Regions from separate parts of the Idiomarina sp. 29L genome, predicted to be linked through region 2. Evidence: predicted binding sites of a transcription regulator. Region 2 holds the regulator's gene; each other region holds the start of a gene.

Region 1 (6,345 bases), on a different contig from region 2:
TGATTGTTAGGGTGTTCCCTGTTAAGGCTGACTTGCGTAATGACCTTTGTTCTTCTCACACTGAGCTCTGTTTTGCTGGCTCTTTGCATGATAGGGATACTGGGCATCAAGTGAAACTTTATCGAAATACCTGAGCGCATCGTCCCATTTTCCAGCCATACACAATGCAACCGCATAGTTGTTATACAATGCACCGCTCATAGGTTGCCATGATAATGCCTGTTGGTAAAGTGACAAAGCAGAATCTGTCTCATTTGCTGCCAAATGCCATTGCGCCATAGCGATTACAGCATTTAAAGAGTGAGGACTATCTTCCAGCGCTGCTTGCAAATGCGGTTTAGCCAACGCCAACTTACCTTGAGTAAGGTAAGCAACGCCAAGCTGTAACCGTACGTCTTTACTTACAGGCAATGGGTCATTGGAACTGGCGGTACAACCCATTAACGCCAGTGCTATCAATAGCAAAGCGGCTCGCATTATCACACTCCTTGTGGTTGCGATTCATTGGTTTTACGAAGTCTTTACAGCAATCCCTTCACCACCACGCTGCATTTGTTGGCGCTTAAGAATACGCTTGGTTCGGTCAATAACATCACCAACCAGCTGACCGCAGGCTGCGTCGATATCATCCCCGCGGGTTTTACGAACCATAACAGTAAAACCGTATTCCATCAGGACTTTAGCAAAGCGGTCAATACGCGAGTTGCTTGAACGCCCGTAGTCTGACCCAGGGAACGGATTAAATGGAATTAAGTTTATTTTACTCGGGGTATCTTTTAGTGTTTTTGCCAGCTCATGTGCTTGATCAGTCGAGTCATTCACATGATCTAACATGACGTATTCAACCGTGACTTTATGCTGAGCTTTGGACTGTTCAACATAACGGCGGCTGGACGCCAGAAATTCTTCAATATCGTATTTCTTATTGATGGGTACTATTTCATTACGCAATTCGTCATTTGGAGCGTGCAACGAAATAGCCAACATCACGTCTATGCGTTCGCGCAGTTTCTCAAGCGCAGGAACCACGCCCGAAGTACTTAACGTTACGCGACGTTTTGACAGACCAAAACCAAAGTCATCCAGCATTAACTCCATTGCCGGAACGACATTGTTCAAGTTTAACAGAGGCTCACCCATGCCCATCATAACAACGTTGGTCACCGGTTTAATGCCGGTTTTACCGTACGCGCCTAATAGCTGGTTCACTCTCCATACCTGGCCAATAATTTCTGCAACCGTCAGGTTACGGTTAAAGCCTTGCGCGCCTGTTGAACAGAAAGTGCACTCAAGCGCACAGCCGACCTGCGAGGACACACATAGAGTTGCGCGATCGCGCTCCGGAATCCAGACCGTTTCCACGTCCTGGCCGTCAAACAACGTCATTGCAAACTTGATGGTTCCGTCTGACGACTGTTGTTGTTCGCGAATTTCCGGTGCGCGTATTTCCGCAACTTGCTTGAGCTTTTCACGCAATTTCTTGTTGAGATTCGACATCTCGTCGAAGTCATCGACACAAAAATGATACAACCATTTCATAACCTGATCGGCACGAAATGGCTTCTCTCCCATCTCGCGGAAGAACTCTCTCATTCCTTCGCGATTCAGGTCGAGTAAATTCACTTTTTTATCAATTGCGTTGGTCATAAAGCTCCGTTCTTAGCGTGTACGTGGGCAGATTTCTTCGTCGCTGAAGAAGTAAGCGATTTCGCGCGCAGCTGTTTCAGTTGCGTCTGAACCGTGTACCGCATTTTCGTCGATAGTTTCAGCATAGTCGGCACGCAGAGTTCCTGCCAGTGCTTCTGCTGGGTTCGTTGCACCCATGATTTCACGGTTTTTCAGTACCGCATTTTCGCCTTCAAGTACTTGAACAACGATAGGGCCTGAGGTCATGAACTCAACCAATGCACCAAAGAAAGGACGCTCTTTGTGTTCAGCGTAGAAGCCTTCTGCTTGTTCTTTGCTTAAGTGCATCATTTTTGATGCAACAATGCGCAGACCAGCAGACTCAAAACGGTTGTAGATAGCGCCGATAAGGTTTTTAGCAACCGCATCAGGCTTGATGATTGATAAAGTGCGCTCTAAAGCCATGTGTATTCACTCCAATAAAGATAGGAAAAATTAGTCGCGCGGATTATACGTGAGAATACGCTCGAGATCGAATCCAGAATGATTGTTTTTTCGTTCATTCTGATTTAGCATGGCAAAACAAATTAGCCATATAGACGTCTATTTAAACTTAAGTAGACATATGAGGAGTAAATCATGGCAACGAACAAAACAGAGCAAGCAACACTTGGCGGTGGGTGCTTTTGGTGTGTGGAGTCGGCATTCTTACAAGTCAAAGGCATCGAGTCGGTCAAGTCGGGGTACACGGGCGGTCACGTCGAAACCCCAACCTATGAGCAAGTTTGTACGGGCGACACAGGTCATGCTGAAGTTGCACAACTCACCTATGATCCTGAGCAAATCTCTTACCGCCAAATCTTAGAAATCTTTTTTACGCTGCATGATCCGACGCAGGTGAATCGCCAAGGCAACGATGTTGGTACTCAATACCGTACCTCTATTTTTTACCATAACGATGCGCAAAAGCAGGAAGCTGAAAGCATTATTAAGGAATTAGAAAACGACGGCGCCTTTGCTGACCCAATAGTCACCGAAGTGACTGAGCTGGAGACCTTTTACCCGGCTGAGGACTACCACGAGAACTACTATGCGAGAAACCCGGAAAACCCCTATTGTCAGGCGGTGATTTCACCGAAACTGGCAAAATTCCGTAAAACGTTTTCAGGGTTATTAAAAGACTAAGTGCTTGGCGCAGCGCTTTTACTAGCGTTGCGCCAGAGTTTTATAGGTCTTCAAAATATGCTCAACCGCATGCTCAATATCGGCTGAGATTGTGCCTCGACCAAAACTAAACCTCAGTGAAGCATGCGCCAACTCATCGTTGACACCAATGGCTCTTAGCACATAGGAAGGTTCTACACTGGCAGAGGTACACGCCGAGCCAGAGGACACCGCCAAGTCTTTAAGCGACATGAGCAAAAGCTCACCTTCAACATTAGCGAATTGCACATTCACAATATGAGGCACACGCTGAGTGTCGCTGCCATTAAGCTGAATGCCCTCTTCAGCCAGTAACGGCGACAGAAAATGCTGACGCATAGTTTCAAAGCGCTCAATGTCGGTACTGAGTTTTTCTGCAGCTAACTCTGCCGCCACACCCATACCAACAATTTGGTGTGTTGCCAGTGTTCCTGAGCGCATTCCGCGCTCATGACCGCCGCCGTGCATTTGAGCCGCAATGCGAACACGCGGTTGACGACGCACGTATAAAGCACCAATACCTTTCGGACCATACATTTTGTGGGCAGAAATCGACATTAAATCGATAGGTACATTTGCCACGTCTATCGGTAATTTACCGGCGGCCTGTGCTGCGTCAACATGAAACAAGGTGCCATTCTCACGGCAGATAGTGCCAATAGTGTCTATATCCTGAATAACACCAATTTCATTGTTGACCCACATAACACTGGCCAAAATGGTGTCTTCACGCAGAGCTGAACGAAGCTCATCCAAGTCAATAAGGCCGTCACTGTTGACGTCTAAGTAAGTGACTTCAAAGCCTTCCTTTTCAAGCTGAGCACAGGGGTCAAGCACGGCTTTGTGCTCGGTTTTGACAGTAATAATGTGCTTGCCTTTATCGGCGTGGTAGTGCGCAACACCTTTTAACGCGAGATTGTCTGACTCGGTCGCACCCGAGGTGAAAACAATTTCGCGGGCATCGGCATTAATTAAGTCGGCAACTTGGTGCCTTGCAATATCAACTAACTCTTCAGCTTGCCAACCGTATTTATGAGAACGTGACGCTGGGTTTCCAAATACCCCGTCCATGGTTAAGCAGGTTGCCATTTTTTCTGCCGCTTCAGGCGCTACTGGTGTGGTTGCGGCATAATCCATGTAGATGGGTTGTTTAGGCACGAAAGTCCTCCTGAAAAGTGCCGTTACAGTTGGCAGTTAACTTTTATGTCTTCGTCCGATGCATGGCGTAAGTGCTGGCGTTGCATAACATCACCCACATCAGAGTTCTTCATCAACTCGGCTAGCGTAATGCCATCCAAAAAGTCAGAAATTCGATCGCTCAAACCTTCCCACAATGAGTGCGTCAAACAGCGCTCGCCACCTTGGCAGTTGGCTTTACCCTGGCACCGCGTTGCATCAATTGACTCATCGACGGCATGAATCACTGAGCCTACCGAAATATCAGCGGGCTCACGTCCTAGTCGGTAACCACCACCAGGTCCCCGCACACTGTCGACTAATCCATGCTTGCGCAAACGAGCAAACAACTGCTCTAAATAGGACAAGGAAATGCCCTGACGCTCTGAGATGTCCGCCAATGGGATGGGACCTTTTGCTGAAAACAAAGCCACATCAAGCATTGCGGTTACCGCGTATCGGCCTTTTGATGTCAGACGCATAGCAATTTCCTCGGGAAGTGTTATTCGTAAGTTGAAATTCTACATTCCCGACTATTTTAGTCAAGTATTGTCGACCGATTTATCCACAGACGCGAGCATTCCTCGCAAAATATTGATCTCGCTCTCTTCCGGACGCGCCCGATTATAAAGACGTCGCAATTTCGTCATCACCTGCCCCGGATGCTTCGGATTAATAAAGCCCGTATTTGTCAGTGTGGCTTCTAAATGGTCATAAAAACGCTCTAAATCATCCACTCGCGGGTACTCAGGAATCTCGGCTTCGACTTTCTCCTCCGCCTCAAGCCATTGCATGCGCACTTCGTAACAGACTGACTGAACGGCCATTGCTAAGTTCAGTGAACCATATTCCGGGTTGGTCGGAATATGCAGGTGAAAGTGACTTTGCTGAAGCTCTTCGTTCGTTAATCCACTACTCTCACGACCAAAAACCAGCGCAACCTTATGCTGACTAGACTCTTGCAACACTTTTGCAGCTGACTCACGAGGACCGAGTAAAGGCCAATCCAGAGTACGGTTGCGAGCACTTGTCGCGACCACCAGTCCACAATCTGAAATTGCATCGTGCAAGTTATCAACAATGGTCGCGTTCGCCAGAATATCTGTTGCGCCAGCGGCGAGTGCTGATGCATGACTGTCTGGCTCCTGCACCGGGTCAACCAAGGCTAAGTCAGACAGCCCCATGGTTTTCATAGCGCGGGCGACTGAGCCGATATTTCCGGTATGAGAAGTGTTCACCAACACAATGCGTATATTGTCGAGCATGAGTATTTCCTTTGCTTTGCGCGTTAACGTCTCGGCCTATTCTGCGAGGTTATCGAAAAGTTTGGCATGATACCCCAACACTGGTATGATCCGCGACCGAAAATTGTTCTTTTACAGCACAGGTAATTGGTATGCATCCGATGTTAAATATTGCGGTGCGCGCAGCGCGTGCGGCCGGCAAAATTTTAGTTAAAAATTTCGATCAGGGTAACCCTGTAGAAGCCGAATCTAAAGGCTTAAACGACTGGGTCACTGACATGGATAAAGCCGCTGAACAGGCTATTATCAACACAATTAAGAAGTCTTACCCCGATCACGGTATTATTGCAGAGGAAAGCGGTACTCAGGCTGGAAAAGAAAATGATTTCCAATGGGTTATCGATCCGCTGGACGGTACGACCAATTACATGCGCGGTATCCCCCATTTCTGTATTTCTATTGCATTGCTTCACAAAGGTTCTGTGCAGCAAGCTGTTGTTTATGATCCCATTCGAGAAGAGCTCTTCACTGCTTCACGCGGTGCGGGCGCGCAATTGAATGGTCGTCGCTTGCGTATTTCTCCAAAAGTTGAGTTGAAAGGCGCCATTTTATCAACAGGCTTCCCGTTCAAAATGAAAAGTCGATTGCCTGAATACCTGGAAATGTTTAATAAGTTATTTGAGCACTGTGCGGATGTACGCAGAGCCGGTGCAGCGGCACTGGACTTAGCCTACGTTGCAGCCGGACGCCACGACGCATTCTGGGAAATGGGCTTAAAGCCCTGGGACATACTCGCCGGTGAATTATTGGTTCGCGAAGCCGGGGGTATTGTTAGTGACTTCCAGGGCGGCCATAACTATGTACAGTCAGGCAACATTGCCGCGGGCGCCCCTAAAGCCCTCAAGCAAATGCTCGCAAAAATTCGCTAAAGCAAAAACGCCGCTTGAAATGAATCAAGCGGCGTTTCTTTTTAGAGTTCGATTTCTTCTAAGTCGAGGTCTAGCGAGTAATCCATTTCGGAGAGTTCTTCCCGCAGCCGATACTTTTCTTTCAGCTGCTCTATTTCACGCCATTTACGTTTTGCGGCGCGACCTTT
Region 2 (6,345 bases):
AACCATTTTCGCGCCGCCGGCACGTTGCCCCAGCTTAAGCCAGTGGAAGCGCTTACTCACCGCATTATTCAGCGTTTCTAACGAAGCTGTCGCACTGCCCAATACCAGTGGTATGTCTAAAAGCGCCGCACGCTTTGTGGCTAAGTCCCGAGCGTGGTAACGGAAGCCGTCCTGCTGTTTGTAAGACAAGTCATGCTCTTCATCCACAACAATGAGACCCAGCTTCTGGCAGGGGGTAAACACCGCCGAACGGGTCCCAATAACAATAGCAGCATGACCGCGCTTTGCATCCAGCCAGGTATTCAAGCGCTCACGATCGCTCATAGCGGAATGCAGCATCACCACAGGCACATCAAAACGCTCTTTAAAGCGTTGCAGAGTTTGTGGTGTTAGGCCAATTTCCGGCACCAATACCAACACTTGCTCACCACGCTCCAACACCGGCTGCATGGCCTGTAAATACACTTCTGTTTTACCACTGCCTGTTACCCCTTCAAGCAACAGCGTACTGTGCTGACTCTGTTGGTTGATGGTTGAAACCGCTACCGCCTGCTCCGTATTTAACGCATGACCGTCTTCTCGCAATACCGTTTCTTGATTGCGCCAGTCTTTTGGTTTTTTAGGTGCTCGCTCCTGAACCGTTATCCAGCCTTTGTCCTGCAACGTTCTGAGCACCGCTGAGCTTACGCCAATATCGCTTAAATCGCTGCGTCTTAAAGGTTGATGTTTTAATGCTGCCAATACCTGTTGCTGACGTGTCGCGCCTTTTAATTCGTTAATGGACTGCGCCAACCCTAAGTCGGTCAGCGCATAGAAGGTTTCTGTCAGATATTCCGGCGCATCGCCTTTACGTAACAGCACCGGTAGGCTATTTGCCGCCGCGTCACCGAGAGAATGATGATAGTAGTCTGCTGCCCAATTCACGAGCTGCCACACGTCATCGGGAAAAATACGTTGTTGATCAAGCACTGCTTTTACGTACTTCAGCTCAAACTCAGGTGCGGGGTCATTGGCTTCATTCACGACATAACCAACAAGTTGGCGTTGACCAAAGGGCACACGCACGCGCATACCCTGCTGCAAAGGGTCGGGGCTTTTGCACAGATAATCGTACGTTTGTCGAAGAGGTAGCGGCAACGCGATTTTATAGCGCCGTTCACCGCTGGTACTGGCTTGCGTCATACGCCTATTTTGAAACGCCCGAACGGATAATACAAGGCAATAGATTATGCTTGATCACAAGCCCCGGATCGCATAAAATGCGCGGCTCTTAAATCATTGATGTTTTTTTGCGCATGGTGTTCGGCTTTGGATCGAATAGCGATGCGGCCCATAACTGAGGTAATCCCATGAAACAAGGTATTCATCCTAAGTACGAAGCAATTAACGTAACTTGCTCTTGCGGCAATAAATTTGAAACGCGTTCAACTCGCACTGAAGACTTGCTGGTTGACGTATGTTCAGAGTGCCACCCGTTCTACACTGGTAAGCAACGTGTAATGGACACTGGCGGTCGCGTTGACAAATTTAAGAAGCGTTTCGGTACTCTGGGCAAGAAATAAGCCTAAGAAAACCTGTAAAAAACGCTACTTTATAGTAGATTCATTAGAAAAGGCGCTAAACAGCGCCTTTTTTATTACCCGCTCCGCTGAACAGCCTATTGTTAAAGAAAAGTTAACCGGTGTACTTTTAACCACCCGAAAAGTTTAATGTCCACTCACAAACGGGAGGTATGATTTGTTTCTTCACTGAGAAGCGATAGACTGTCATTATTCTCAGCAAAGCAAATTGGGCAACGTACCTCATGACTGACTTTCGCCAACAGGCACTGGACTACCACGAATACCCAACCCCCGGAAAAATTTCCGTCGAACTGACAACCCCTGCAGAAACCAGTAGAGACTTAGCATTGGCCTACAGCCCTGGCGTCGCAGAGCCCGTTCGCGAGATAGCTCAAGACCCTGACAACGCCTATCGTTATACCGCAAAGGGTAATATGGTTGCCGTTATATCTAACGGCACCGCCATTCTTGGTTTAGGTAACTTAGGTCCGCTCGCCTCGAAGCCGGTTATGGAAGGGAAGGCACTGTTGTTCAAACGTTTTGCAGGTTTGGACTCCATTGATATCGAAGTCAGCCACCGCACCACACAGGACTTTATCAATACCGTGGCCAATATTGCCGATACCTTCGGTGGTATTAATTTAGAAGACATTAAAGCACCCGAGTGCTTTGAGATTGAACAGGCGCTGATTGAACGCTGCAACGTCCCGGTTTTTCATGACGACCAACACGGTACCGCTATTGTAACTGCTGCTGGTATGCTCAACGCATTGGAAATTCAGGGTAAAAAACTGGCTGACTCACGCATTGTTTGCTTAGGTGCCGGGGCTGCCGCTATCGCTTGTATGGAGTTGTTGATTAAATGCGGTGCGCAGCGCGAACACATTTATATGCTGGACTCAAAAGGCGTGATTCACACCCGCCGCGACGACTTGAACGAGTACAAGCAACTGTTTGCAAACAACACCGACAAGCGCACGTTAAAAGACGTTATTGACGGTGCCGATATTTTTGTTGGCGTGTCCGGCCCTGACTTGTTAAGCCCGGAAGAACTAAAGCTCATGGCGCCAAACCCGGTCATATTTGCCTGCTCTAACCCCGACCCTGAAATTAAACCTGAAGTGGCGAAAGAGGCGCGGGATGATCTCATCATGGGGACAGGTCGCTCGGACTATCCAAACCAGGTGAATAACGTGCTTTGCTTCCCGTTCATGTTCCGTGGCGCGCTGGATGTCCGCGCAACGGCAATTAATGACGAAATGAAAGTGGCGGCGGTAGAAGCCATTCGTCAATTGGCCAAAGAAGAAGTGCCAGAATCCGTGTTAAAAGGTGCGGGCGAGAAATCACTCAGCTTTGGCAGAGATTACATTATTCCTAAGCCTATTGATCCGCGCTTGTGCCAACGTGTTGCCCGCGCGGTGGCAGAGGCAGCAGTGAAGTCCGGCGTTGCCAAAATCGACATGCCGGACAATTACATGATGGATTAATCGTCTAATTCGTCGTCGGTGGGGATGGGCAAACCACGTTTTTCCAGCTCATCTCGCACCGCTTTTGGTATTTTCTCCGAGTTTGTCTTTTTCAAGTCATCATCGGTGGGTAGCGGTTGCCCCGTAAAAGCGTGTAAAAATGCCTCACAGAGCAATTCACTGTTGGTAGCATGGCGCAAATTGTTGACCTGACGGCGGGTTCGCTCATCCGTAAGAACTTTCAGTACACGGGTCGGAATAGACACCGTCACTTTTTTTACCTGTTGGCTCTTAAGGCCGTGCTCAGCGTATGGGTAGATGTATTCACCGTTCCACTTCATTATTTTTGCCCTGCGTTATAACAAAACCACATAAGTTATATTGAATTGTACCCAACTGAGCGGCCCCGTCAATTTTTATCCGTCTAGATGGCTAAAAATTGCTGACATTTGCCTCACAATATTTTAGCCTTAGGGAAATAACGCTTTCTAAAGCCACCGCAAATGCAGAGTTATTAAGGAAAAAGGATGACAGACGTACCAATCACTGACGCAGAAAAACAAAACGTGGCTGACAGCGTGCAGGTGCATAAATTTGGCGGCAGTAGTTTAGCCGATGCATTCTGCTACCGTCGTGTTGCGCGTATTGTAACAGAATACGCCGGCGCCAGTGATCTCGTCGTTGTCTCTGCAGCAGGCGATACCACCAACCGCATACTCGCCATTATTAATGCTAAAGACAGTCCGGGTGATACCGCCTCTATTTTACTCGACCAACTCGAACAGTTTCAGCAGGGGCTTATTAAAGAGCTGTTAAGTGGCGACCTCTCTGAGCGGCTGATGAAACAGTCGCAAACCGACTTTAAACGCTGGCGTCAATGGCTGGCAGGCGAAGAGACGATAACGCACAACGCAGAGCTTCTGTCGTACGGTGAACTTTGGTCTGCTCGTTTATTAGCTGCTCTGCTACAGAAGCAGGGAACTCGCGCCGACTACATTGATGCGCGCGACTTTTTACTGGCTGCCGATGCTCCAGAGCCAGTAATCCAGGTGGAAACATCGCGAGAGAATTTGCTCAAACGTGTTGCGCCGCATTCAGGCACCCGCTTTATTGTCACTGGCTTTATTGCACGCGGATTAAACGGCGAAAGCCTGACCTTGGGTCGTAACGGCAGTGACTACTCCGCTACCTTGGTCGGCAGTTTGCTCGACGTAAAGCAAGTCACGATTTGGAAAGACGTTGCCGGCGTTTACTCAGCCGATCCGCGCAAAGTCGAACGGGTTGTGAGCCTACCAACGCTCGACTGGGCCGAAGCCGAAGAATTGGCTCGTCTGGGCAGCCCGGTTCTGCACCCTCGAACTTTTCAGCCAGTCGACCGTGACCGCATGGTTATTTCTGTTCGCTCCAGCTTAAAAGTAGAAAACCAAAAGACCCGTATTGGACAATTTCACGATACCGAACCTCGCGGTAAAGTCTTTACCTCACTTTCTGAGGTGTTGCTGTTTAAAGTTCAACTGCAGGATAAAGCCCTGGTCAAGAAACTCGACCAGCTGGATTTAACGCCTTTGGTCAGCTGGGTCGAGCCGGAAAATCACACCCAATATTTGGTCTTTCACCAAAACCATGCGGATTACCTGAGCGAATGGCTGGACGACGCTGATGCCAACGACGCTATTACACAAATTCGCGGCTATTCGATGCTGGCCATTGTGGGTAATCGCATTCAGGAAACCGATCAGTTCTCGACGTTTAAACTGCAATTATCGGAGCAGAAAGTACGTCGCTTTGTCTTAAGTGAAAAAGGCGATTCGGCGGTGGCTATTTTAGAACAGTCACTCGACAGCCGCTTACTGAACCGCTTACACAGCCAACTCTTTAACTATCGCCGCAGTTTGGGCGTCTTGGTCATTGGCCGCGGCAATATAGGCAGCGCTTGGTTGGAACTTTTCAGACAGCAACGCGACCGGATTAACCAAGTCATGGATGTACGAGTCATTGGTATCGCTAACTCACGTCAGCTTTGGCTGGACTACAACGGCGTCGATCTGGGCGAGTGGGCGAGCGATTTTGATCGCCTCGCTCGTCCTTACGTCTTAACCGAGTTACTCCGGGAGTTACCCAATGCGCCGTATGACGAACTCGTCGTTATTGATTTGACCGACGCCAAACAGGTAGCACAACTCTACCCAAGCTTGTTTGCCAACGGCATGCACATCATTAGTGCGAATAAACGCGCCGGCTCTGCCGACGAGGCTCTGTACCGTGAAATACGCACCATTCAGCACGAATACAAACGCGAGTGGCTTTACAACACCACGGTTGGCGCGGGGCTGCCACTTAACTACGCCATTAATGATCTACGCAACTCAGGCGACGAAATTCGCAGTATTTCCGGGATATTTTCCGGCACCATGTCGTGGCTGTTCGAAAATTTCGCCAAAGGCGTCAACTTCAGTGACTTAGTCAAAGAGGCGAAAACTCGTGGTTATACAGAGCCAGACCCACGCGAAGATCTCTCCTGTCAGGATCTCGTGCGAAAGCTGCTGATTCTGGCGCGTGAAATTGGCTTAAAACTGGACTGGCAAGACATACAGGTTCAGTCACTTGTACCACAGCACTTGCGTGATATCTCAGCGGCTGACTTCATGAGCAACGTCACCGAAATGGATGAGCCAATGAATCAAATGTTAGAGGAAGCAGCGAAAGACGGCAAAGTTCCTCGCTTACTGGCCAGTTTTTCGGTCAATCAGGATAATAAAGTCACGGCCAGCATCGGCATTGAGTACATTCCGGAAGGCGATATGCTCGCCAACCTCATTCCGGGCGAGAATATCTTCGTGATTTACACCGACTGGTATTCAGAAATGCCGCTAGTGATCAGCGGACCCGGAGCCGGTAAGCATGTTACCGCTGGCGGTGTGCAGTCCGACCTTAACCAGCTGCTTGGCAAATTGTCGGTCGGTCATTAACAGCTCAATTGACGGATGGCGGGCGCTAAAACAGCCCGCCGTCATCGTCAAAAATATTCTCGTTTTTGTCACTGCCCCGCACATACTCCGTCGGTTCCGTACCTTTAATAAAGTACTCGAACCGCGAGGTGTAGTCATTCTTACGTGACAGTTTGCCCGTTTCCAAATCGATACGAACATTCACCACCCCTGGTGGAATACTGAATTCTCTCGCAGGGTATTGAGGAATAGCCTTCTCCATAAAGAGTATCCAGCCCGGTAGAGCCGTTTTTGCACCCGCTTCACCACCGGTTATCGCTTGTTGGCTCGAGTCCACGTCAGGGTGTTTGCTGGTGCGACCCAGCTTTC
Region 3 (6,345 bases), on a different contig from region 2:
GTCACATAAAGCAGCTAACTTCTTCGCTAATTCGTCGTCGTTTTTCTTTTCACCAACGTTGAATCGAACATTTTCAAAAATAACCAATTCGCCTGAGTCAATCTCAACGCCATTAAGATAGTCTTTGCATAAACGAACCGGGCAGTCGAGTGCGTTTGCCAAGTAATCCACAACCGGCTGCATAGAAAACTGCGAGTCATATTCGCCTTCGGTGGGGCGACCCAAATGCGACATCACCATCACCTTTGCGCCGCCGTCTAAGGCTGCTTTAATGCTAGGAATAGCGGCTTTCAGGCGAGCGTCTGATGCCACTTTGCCATCTTTAACCGGCACATTCAGGTCTTCGCGAATCAGGACGCGTTTATTCGATAAATCCAAATCAGTCATTGCAATGACAGACATGTAAAACCTCTCTTCTGTAAATTCAGATTAAAGCTGTTCAGCCATTTTGCGCGTCGTATCGAGTAAACGATTCGCAAAGCCCCACTCGTTGTCGCACCAGCACAATAGCTTCACCAGTCGCTTATGACTGACGCGCGTTTGAGTGCCATCAACAATGGCTGAGTGAGGGTCATGGTTAAAGTCGATGGAAACCAGCGGCTCTTCGGTATAGTCCAGGATGCCCTGCAGCGCACCAGCGCTATGCTCTTTCAACACTTTGTTCACCGTTTCCAGCGTCGCGTCGCTATTGAGCGTAACGCTTAAGTCCATTGCGGTAACATTGGTCGTCGGGACTCGCACCGCAATGGCTTCAAAACGACCTTCTAAATGCGGCAATATACGCTCAATACCGCGAGCTAACTTCGTATCAACCGGAATAATTGAACGCCCGGCAGCCCGGGTACGCCGTAAATCCGGGTGATAAGCGTCGATAACTTGCTGATCATGCATTGCCGAGTGAATGGTGGTGATAGCGCCTGAGTCTATGCCAAATGCGTCGTCCAGTACTTTAATAACCGGTACAATACAGTTCGTTGTACACGAGCCATTCGAAATGACTTTATGCTCAGGCGACAATTCGTTTTCATTCACGCCATAAATGGCGGTAAAGTCGACATCTGGCTTACCCGGATGCGAAAACAAGACCCGTTTCACACCTTGTGCCAAATAACGCTGACCATCGCTCTGACTGCCATAGACGCCGGTACAGTCGACCACAAAGTCGACCTCATAGGACGCCCAATTAATGGCTTCAATGTCAGTTTCATGTTCAAGCGCAATGTCGTCTCCGGCAACCGTTAGCTCGTCCTGTGACTGCGCCACTTTGAAACCAAAACGGCCATGACTGGAATCATATTTCAGTAAATGAGCGATAGCTTCAGACGCGGCTGGCTCGTTAATCAGCACAACTTGAATGTTGTCCCGGTACTTATTTTCATAAAGCGCACGCAAAAAGCTTCGGCCGATGCGACCGAAACCATTAATTGCTATACGAACGGCTTTGCTCATTTACGCTTCCAATAAACGTTTGGCAGCGGACACAGCATTTTCAGCGGTAATGCCAAAGTGCTTGTATAAATCACCAGCAGGGGCTGACTCACCAAAGGTTGTCATACCAACTACCTCGCCATTAAGGCCAACGTATTTCAACCAAAAATCAGTAATACCCGCTTCAATAGCCACACGGCGCGTCACATTCGCCGGCAACACCGACTCTTTGTATTCAGAACTTTGAATATCGAACACATTGGTCGACGGCATAGAGACAACGCGCACCTTGTGGCCTTCTTCCGACAGTTGCTGATAGGCTTTAACGGCCAAGTCAACTTCAGAGCCTGTCGCAATGAAAATAACCTCAGGTTCGCCGTCGCAATCTTTCAGAATATAACCACCGCGGGCAATACTCGCTAACTGCTCTTCGTCTCGCTCTTGTTGTTGCATTCCCTGACGACTAAAGACTAATGCCGACGGTGTTTTGCTGCTTTGTATTGCAGCACCCCAGGCTACCGCCGTTTCAACAGGGTCACATGGGCGCCAGCATTGCAGGTTTGGTGTTTGACGCAAGTTGGCTAACTGCTCAACAGGTTGGTGTGTTGGACCGTCTTCTCCCAGGCCAATAGAGTCATGGGTGTAGACAAAAATGCTTGGCTGTTTCATAAGTGCCGCCATACGAACGGCGTTACGAGCATACTCCATAAACATCAGGAAGGTAGCACCATAAGCTTTGAAACCACCATGCAGTGTCACACCATTCATAATGGCCGACATACCAAATTCGCGGACACCGTAGTAAACGTAATTACCGCTGGCGTCGTCTGCTGTCACACCCTTAGCACCGTCCCATAACGTCAGGTTAGAACCCGCCAGGTCAGCTGACCCACCTAACAGTTCAGGCAGTTTCGGTCCAAATTCGTTTAACACATTCAGTGATGCTTTACGGGTTGCGATTGCTTCCGGCGCATTCTGTCGTTTCTGTGCGTAATTGAAGACCGTTGTCGAGAAGTCTTCCGGAAGTTCGCCATTCAGTCGGCGCTGTAACTCTTTTGCAAGTTCCGGGTGCTCTTGTTCATAGGCTACCCAACGCTTATTCCACGATGACTCCACCGCAGCGCCTTTGTCTTTTGCTGACCATTGCTGATAAACGTCTGCAGGGATTTCAAATGCATCGTGCGACCAGTTCAACTGCTTGCGCGTAGCGGCAATTTCATCATCGCCCAGCGGGGCACCGTGACAGCTTTCAGAACCTTGTTTATTCGGCGAGCCAAAACCGATAACGGTTTTACAGATAATCAATGTCGGCTTATTAGTCTCTGAGCGCGCGGCTTCTATCGCCTGTGTAATCGCTTCTGAGTCATGACCATCGACCGCTTCAATCACTTGCCAACCATAAGACTCAAAACGCTTGGCCGTGTTGTCGGTAAACCAACCTTCTACTTCACCGTCAATCGAAATACCGTTATCGTCATAAAACGCAATCAGCTTGCCAAGACCCAACGTACCCGCCAAAGAGCAAACCTCGTGAGAAATGCCTTCCATTAAGCAACCGTCACCTAAAAAAGCATAAGTGTGGTGATCAATAATGTTGTGGTTGTCACGATTAAACTGTGCCGCCAGCACTTTTTCTGCCAAAGCCATTCCGACGGCGTTCGCAACGCCCTGACCTAAAGGACCTGTTGTCGTTTCAACCCCGGGAGTGTATCCGTATTCCGGGTGACCAGGGGTTTTTGAATCTAATTGGCGAAACTGCTTTAAGTCGTCAATGCTGAGGTCATAACCAGTAAGGTGTAGCAGAGAGTAAATCAACATAGAGCCGTGGCCATTGGACAACACAAAGCGGTCACGGTCGGCCCAGTCAGGGTTATCGGGGTTATGTTTTAGGTAGTCACGCCATAACACTTCTGCGATATCTGCCATGCCCATTGGCGCGCCGGGGTGTCCCGACTTGGCTTTTTGAACAGCGTCCATGCTAAGCGCACGGATGGCATTGGCGAGATATTGACGTTCTGACATTAAAAACCCCCTGAGGATGAAGAGCAACTTGCGATGCGCGTATTCTCCACATTTCAGGGGGTACAAGCAAATTTATTGGTTAATTTCTGACTAAATATCAGCCTGTAAATCAGCCGCTTTATCCGTTTGCTCCCACGGTAAACCATCACGACCAAAGTGCCCGTATGCGGCAGTTTGCTTATAAATAGGACGTTCCAGGTCGAGCATCTTAATTAAGCCATAAGGGCGTAAGTCGAAGTGACGACGCACTAATGCAATGAGTTGCTCTTCTGAGTGCTTAGACGTACCGAAGGTATCAATGCTGATAGAGGTTGGCTCCGCAACACCAATGGCGTAAGAAATTTGCAGTTCGCAACGCTCTGCCAAACCAGCGGCGACCAAGTTCTTAGCAACATAACGCGCCGCATAAGCCGCACTGCGGTCAACTTTTGACGGGTCTTTACCCGAGAAAGCCCCGCCACCATGACGTGCCATGCCGCCATAGGTATCGACAATGATCTTACGACCCGTCAAGCCGCAGTCGCCCATCGGGCCACCAACCACAAAACGACCGGTAGGATTAATATGGAATTGTGTGTCTTTGGAAACCCACTGCTCCGGCAATACAGGTTTAATGATCTCTTCCATCACTGCTTCGCGCAGAGTTTCCTGGGTAATATCTTCTCTGTGCTGAGTTGACAGAACCACGGTATCAATAGCGACGGGCTTACCGTTCTCGTAAACAAACGTTAACTGACTTTTGGCATCCGGGCGTAACCAATCTAGCGTACCGTTAGTACGCACTTCCGACTGGCGCTGCATGACACGGTGTGCATAAGTAATTGGAGCCGGCATAAGTACCGACGTCTCATTCGAGGCATAGCCAAACATTAAGCCCTGATCACCTGCGCCCTGCTCTTCAGGTTTGTCCCGGTCAACGCCCTGATTGATATCGCCGCTCTGCTTACCAATAGCGTTTAATACTGCACAAGACGCGCCGTCAAAACCCATATCGGAATGGCGATAACCAATGTCTTTGACGGTTTGACGTGCAAGGTCTTCTACGTCAACCCAGGCCTTGGTTGAAATTTCTCCGCCAACTAATACCATGCCGGTTTTTACATAAGTTTCACAAGCAACACGGGCCTTAGGATCTTTCGCTAAAATAGCGTCTAAAACTGCATCAGATATCTGGTCGGCAATTTTGTCCGGATGCCCTTCGGACACTGACTCTGAGGTAAACAGGTGACGTGACATATGCCCACTATTCCTTTATTTTGATGAAATCACTCAATACTGGTTGCATAATGTAACCGATCACTCTGTTTTTTTCTACTTCTGGACGTCTAAAAGTCCGAATAAGGCGAATAGCATGCGAGTACCGCGGATCTTTCACCCTGATCCCATCGATATAAACGTTGAAACCGAACTGAGTGCGGACGGTTTTCAACACCTGATAAAAGTGCTGCGTTTAAACGTAAATGACGGCATTGTCTTATTCAATGGGGACGGTAAGAATTACTCAGCAACCATTACCCAGGTGGCTAAAAAGTCTGCGTCTTTTAAGGTAACAGCCGTGGAAGATAATGACACCGAATCCCCGGTTCCAGTGCATTTAGGACAAGTCATCTCACGGGGCGATCGTATGGACTTCGTATTGCAAAAAACGGTAGAGCTGGGGGTGAGCGAGATTACGCCGCTCTTTAGCGAGCGCTGCGGCGTCAAGCTCAGCGGTGACCGGCTCGAAAAAAAGCAGCAGCAATGGCAGAAAATAGTGCGCTCGGCTTGTGAGCAGTGCGGCCGCAGTATCGTACCGGACGTTAAACCGGCACAGACTCTGGAAAACTTTATCAATAACAGCTTTGAAGGGCTACGACTGACACTAGACCCAACCGCCGAGCAACCACTGTCTTCTTACACGCAAGCCGATAAAGGCATTCAGCTATTGATTGGTCCCGAGGGTGGTTTCACCGACGAGGAAGTCCTTGGGGCCGAAAAACAAGGCTTTAAACCAATGAAGTTAGGCCCAAGAATACTAAGAACCGAAACCGCAGCGCTGTCTGCTTTAACCGCTGTGCAGTATCAGTTTGGCGATTTACGCTAAAGGAGTTTATATGAAGAAGTTAGCCATGGTGATGGATCCTATCGCCGATGTGAAAACCGAAAAAGATACGAGCTTTCGTTTGTTACTGGAGGCGCAGGCACGCGGTTATCAATGCTTTTATCTGGAACTGGGCGACTTAGTCATCGACAATGGTAACCCCATGGCGTTTGTCCAGGAAGTCACGGTACGCGACCAGAAAACCGACTTTTACAGCCTGAAAGACAGTGAGTATCTGCCACTGGATAGCTTCGACGTCATTATGATGCGCAAAGACCCGCCGTTTGACAGTGAGTTTCTTTATGCCACGCACATATTAGAGCTGGCCGAACATCGCGGCAGTTTGGTCGTGAACAAACCACAAAGCCTCCGTGACTGCAACGAAAAGCTATTTACGTCGTGGTTTGCTGACGCTATTGCTGACACGGTGGTGAGTGCTCGCGCTGACGTCATAAAAGCGTTTCATAAAAAGCACGGCGATGTCATTTTAAAGCCACTCGACGGCATGGGCGGCGCATCGATATTTAAGGTAACGGCTGACGGTAACAACCTCGGCGTTATTATTGAAACACTGACAGAGAAAGGTCGGCGTTATGCGATGGCGCAGAAGTATTTACCGGAGATAAAAGACGGTGATAAACGCATTCTCATTATTGATGGTGAGCCAGTTCCGTACTCATTAGCCCGCATTCCCAGTGCCGGCGAAACGCGCGGTAATCTAGCGGCTGGAGGCACTGGCCGTGCTCAACCCTTGTCTGACAGCGACTGGGCACTAGCACGCAAAGTCGGCCCGGAACTTAAGAAAAAAGGTCTGA

The links. The regulator MetJ, encoded in region 2, represses methionine synthesis genes. The targets are predictions, from matches to a motif close to TAGACGTCTAGACGTCTA.
Region 1: msrA (peptide-methionine (S)-S-oxide reductase MsrA) is a predicted target of MetJ. The motif match lies at 2,215-2,232, and genes of this name have one in related genera.
Region 3: metK (methionine adenosyltransferase) is a predicted target of MetJ. The motif match lies at 4,769-4,786, and genes of this name have one in related genera.

Annotation. Positions count from the first base shown of each region.
Region 1 covers NZ_SDJS01000003.1:152,342-158,686, forward strand. The annotation lists gene EST55_RS08085 (RodZ domain-containing protein) at 1-1, opposite strand, end outside; gene EST55_RS08090 (tetratricopeptide repeat protein) at 22-477, opposite strand; gene EST55_RS08095 (bifunctional tRNA (adenosine(37)-C2)-methyltransferase TrmG/ribosomal RNA large subunit methyltransferase RlmN) at 511-1,647, opposite strand; gene ndk (nucleoside-diphosphate kinase) at 1,660-2,091, opposite strand; gene msrA (peptide-methionine (S)-S-oxide reductase MsrA) at 2,266-2,811, shown strand; gene EST55_RS08110 (IscS subfamily cysteine desulfurase) at 2,833-3,987, opposite strand; gene iscR (Fe-S cluster assembly transcriptional regulator IscR) at 4,011-4,487, opposite strand; gene trmJ (tRNA (cytosine(32)/uridine(32)-2'-O)-methyltransferase TrmJ) at 4,548-5,270, opposite strand; gene suhB (inositol-1-monophosphatase) at 5,402-6,178, shown strand; gene EST55_RS08130 (DUF3545 family protein) at 6,220-6,345, opposite strand, start outside.
Region 2 covers NZ_SDJS01000005.1:94,231-100,575, reverse strand. The annotation lists gene priA (primosomal protein N') at 1-1,182, opposite strand, end outside; gene rpmE (50S ribosomal protein L31) at 1,350-1,562, shown strand; gene EST55_RS11150 (malic enzyme-like NAD(P)-binding protein) at 1,805-3,049, shown strand; gene metJ (met regulon transcriptional regulator MetJ) at 3,046-3,369, opposite strand; gene EST55_RS11140 (bifunctional aspartate kinase/homoserine dehydrogenase II) at 3,556-5,997, shown strand; gene EST55_RS11135 (PBP1A family penicillin-binding protein) at 6,023-6,345, opposite strand, start outside.
Region 3 covers NZ_SDJS01000003.1:286,594-292,938, forward strand. The annotation lists gene EST55_RS08765 (phosphoglycerate kinase) at 1-402, opposite strand, end outside; gene epd (erythrose-4-phosphate dehydrogenase) at 430-1,449, opposite strand; gene tkt (transketolase) at 1,450-3,450, opposite strand; gene metK (methionine adenosyltransferase) at 3,541-4,686, opposite strand; gene EST55_RS08785 (16S rRNA (uracil(1498)-N(3))-methyltransferase) at 4,802-5,533, shown strand; gene gshB (glutathione synthase) at 5,544-6,345, shown strand, end outside.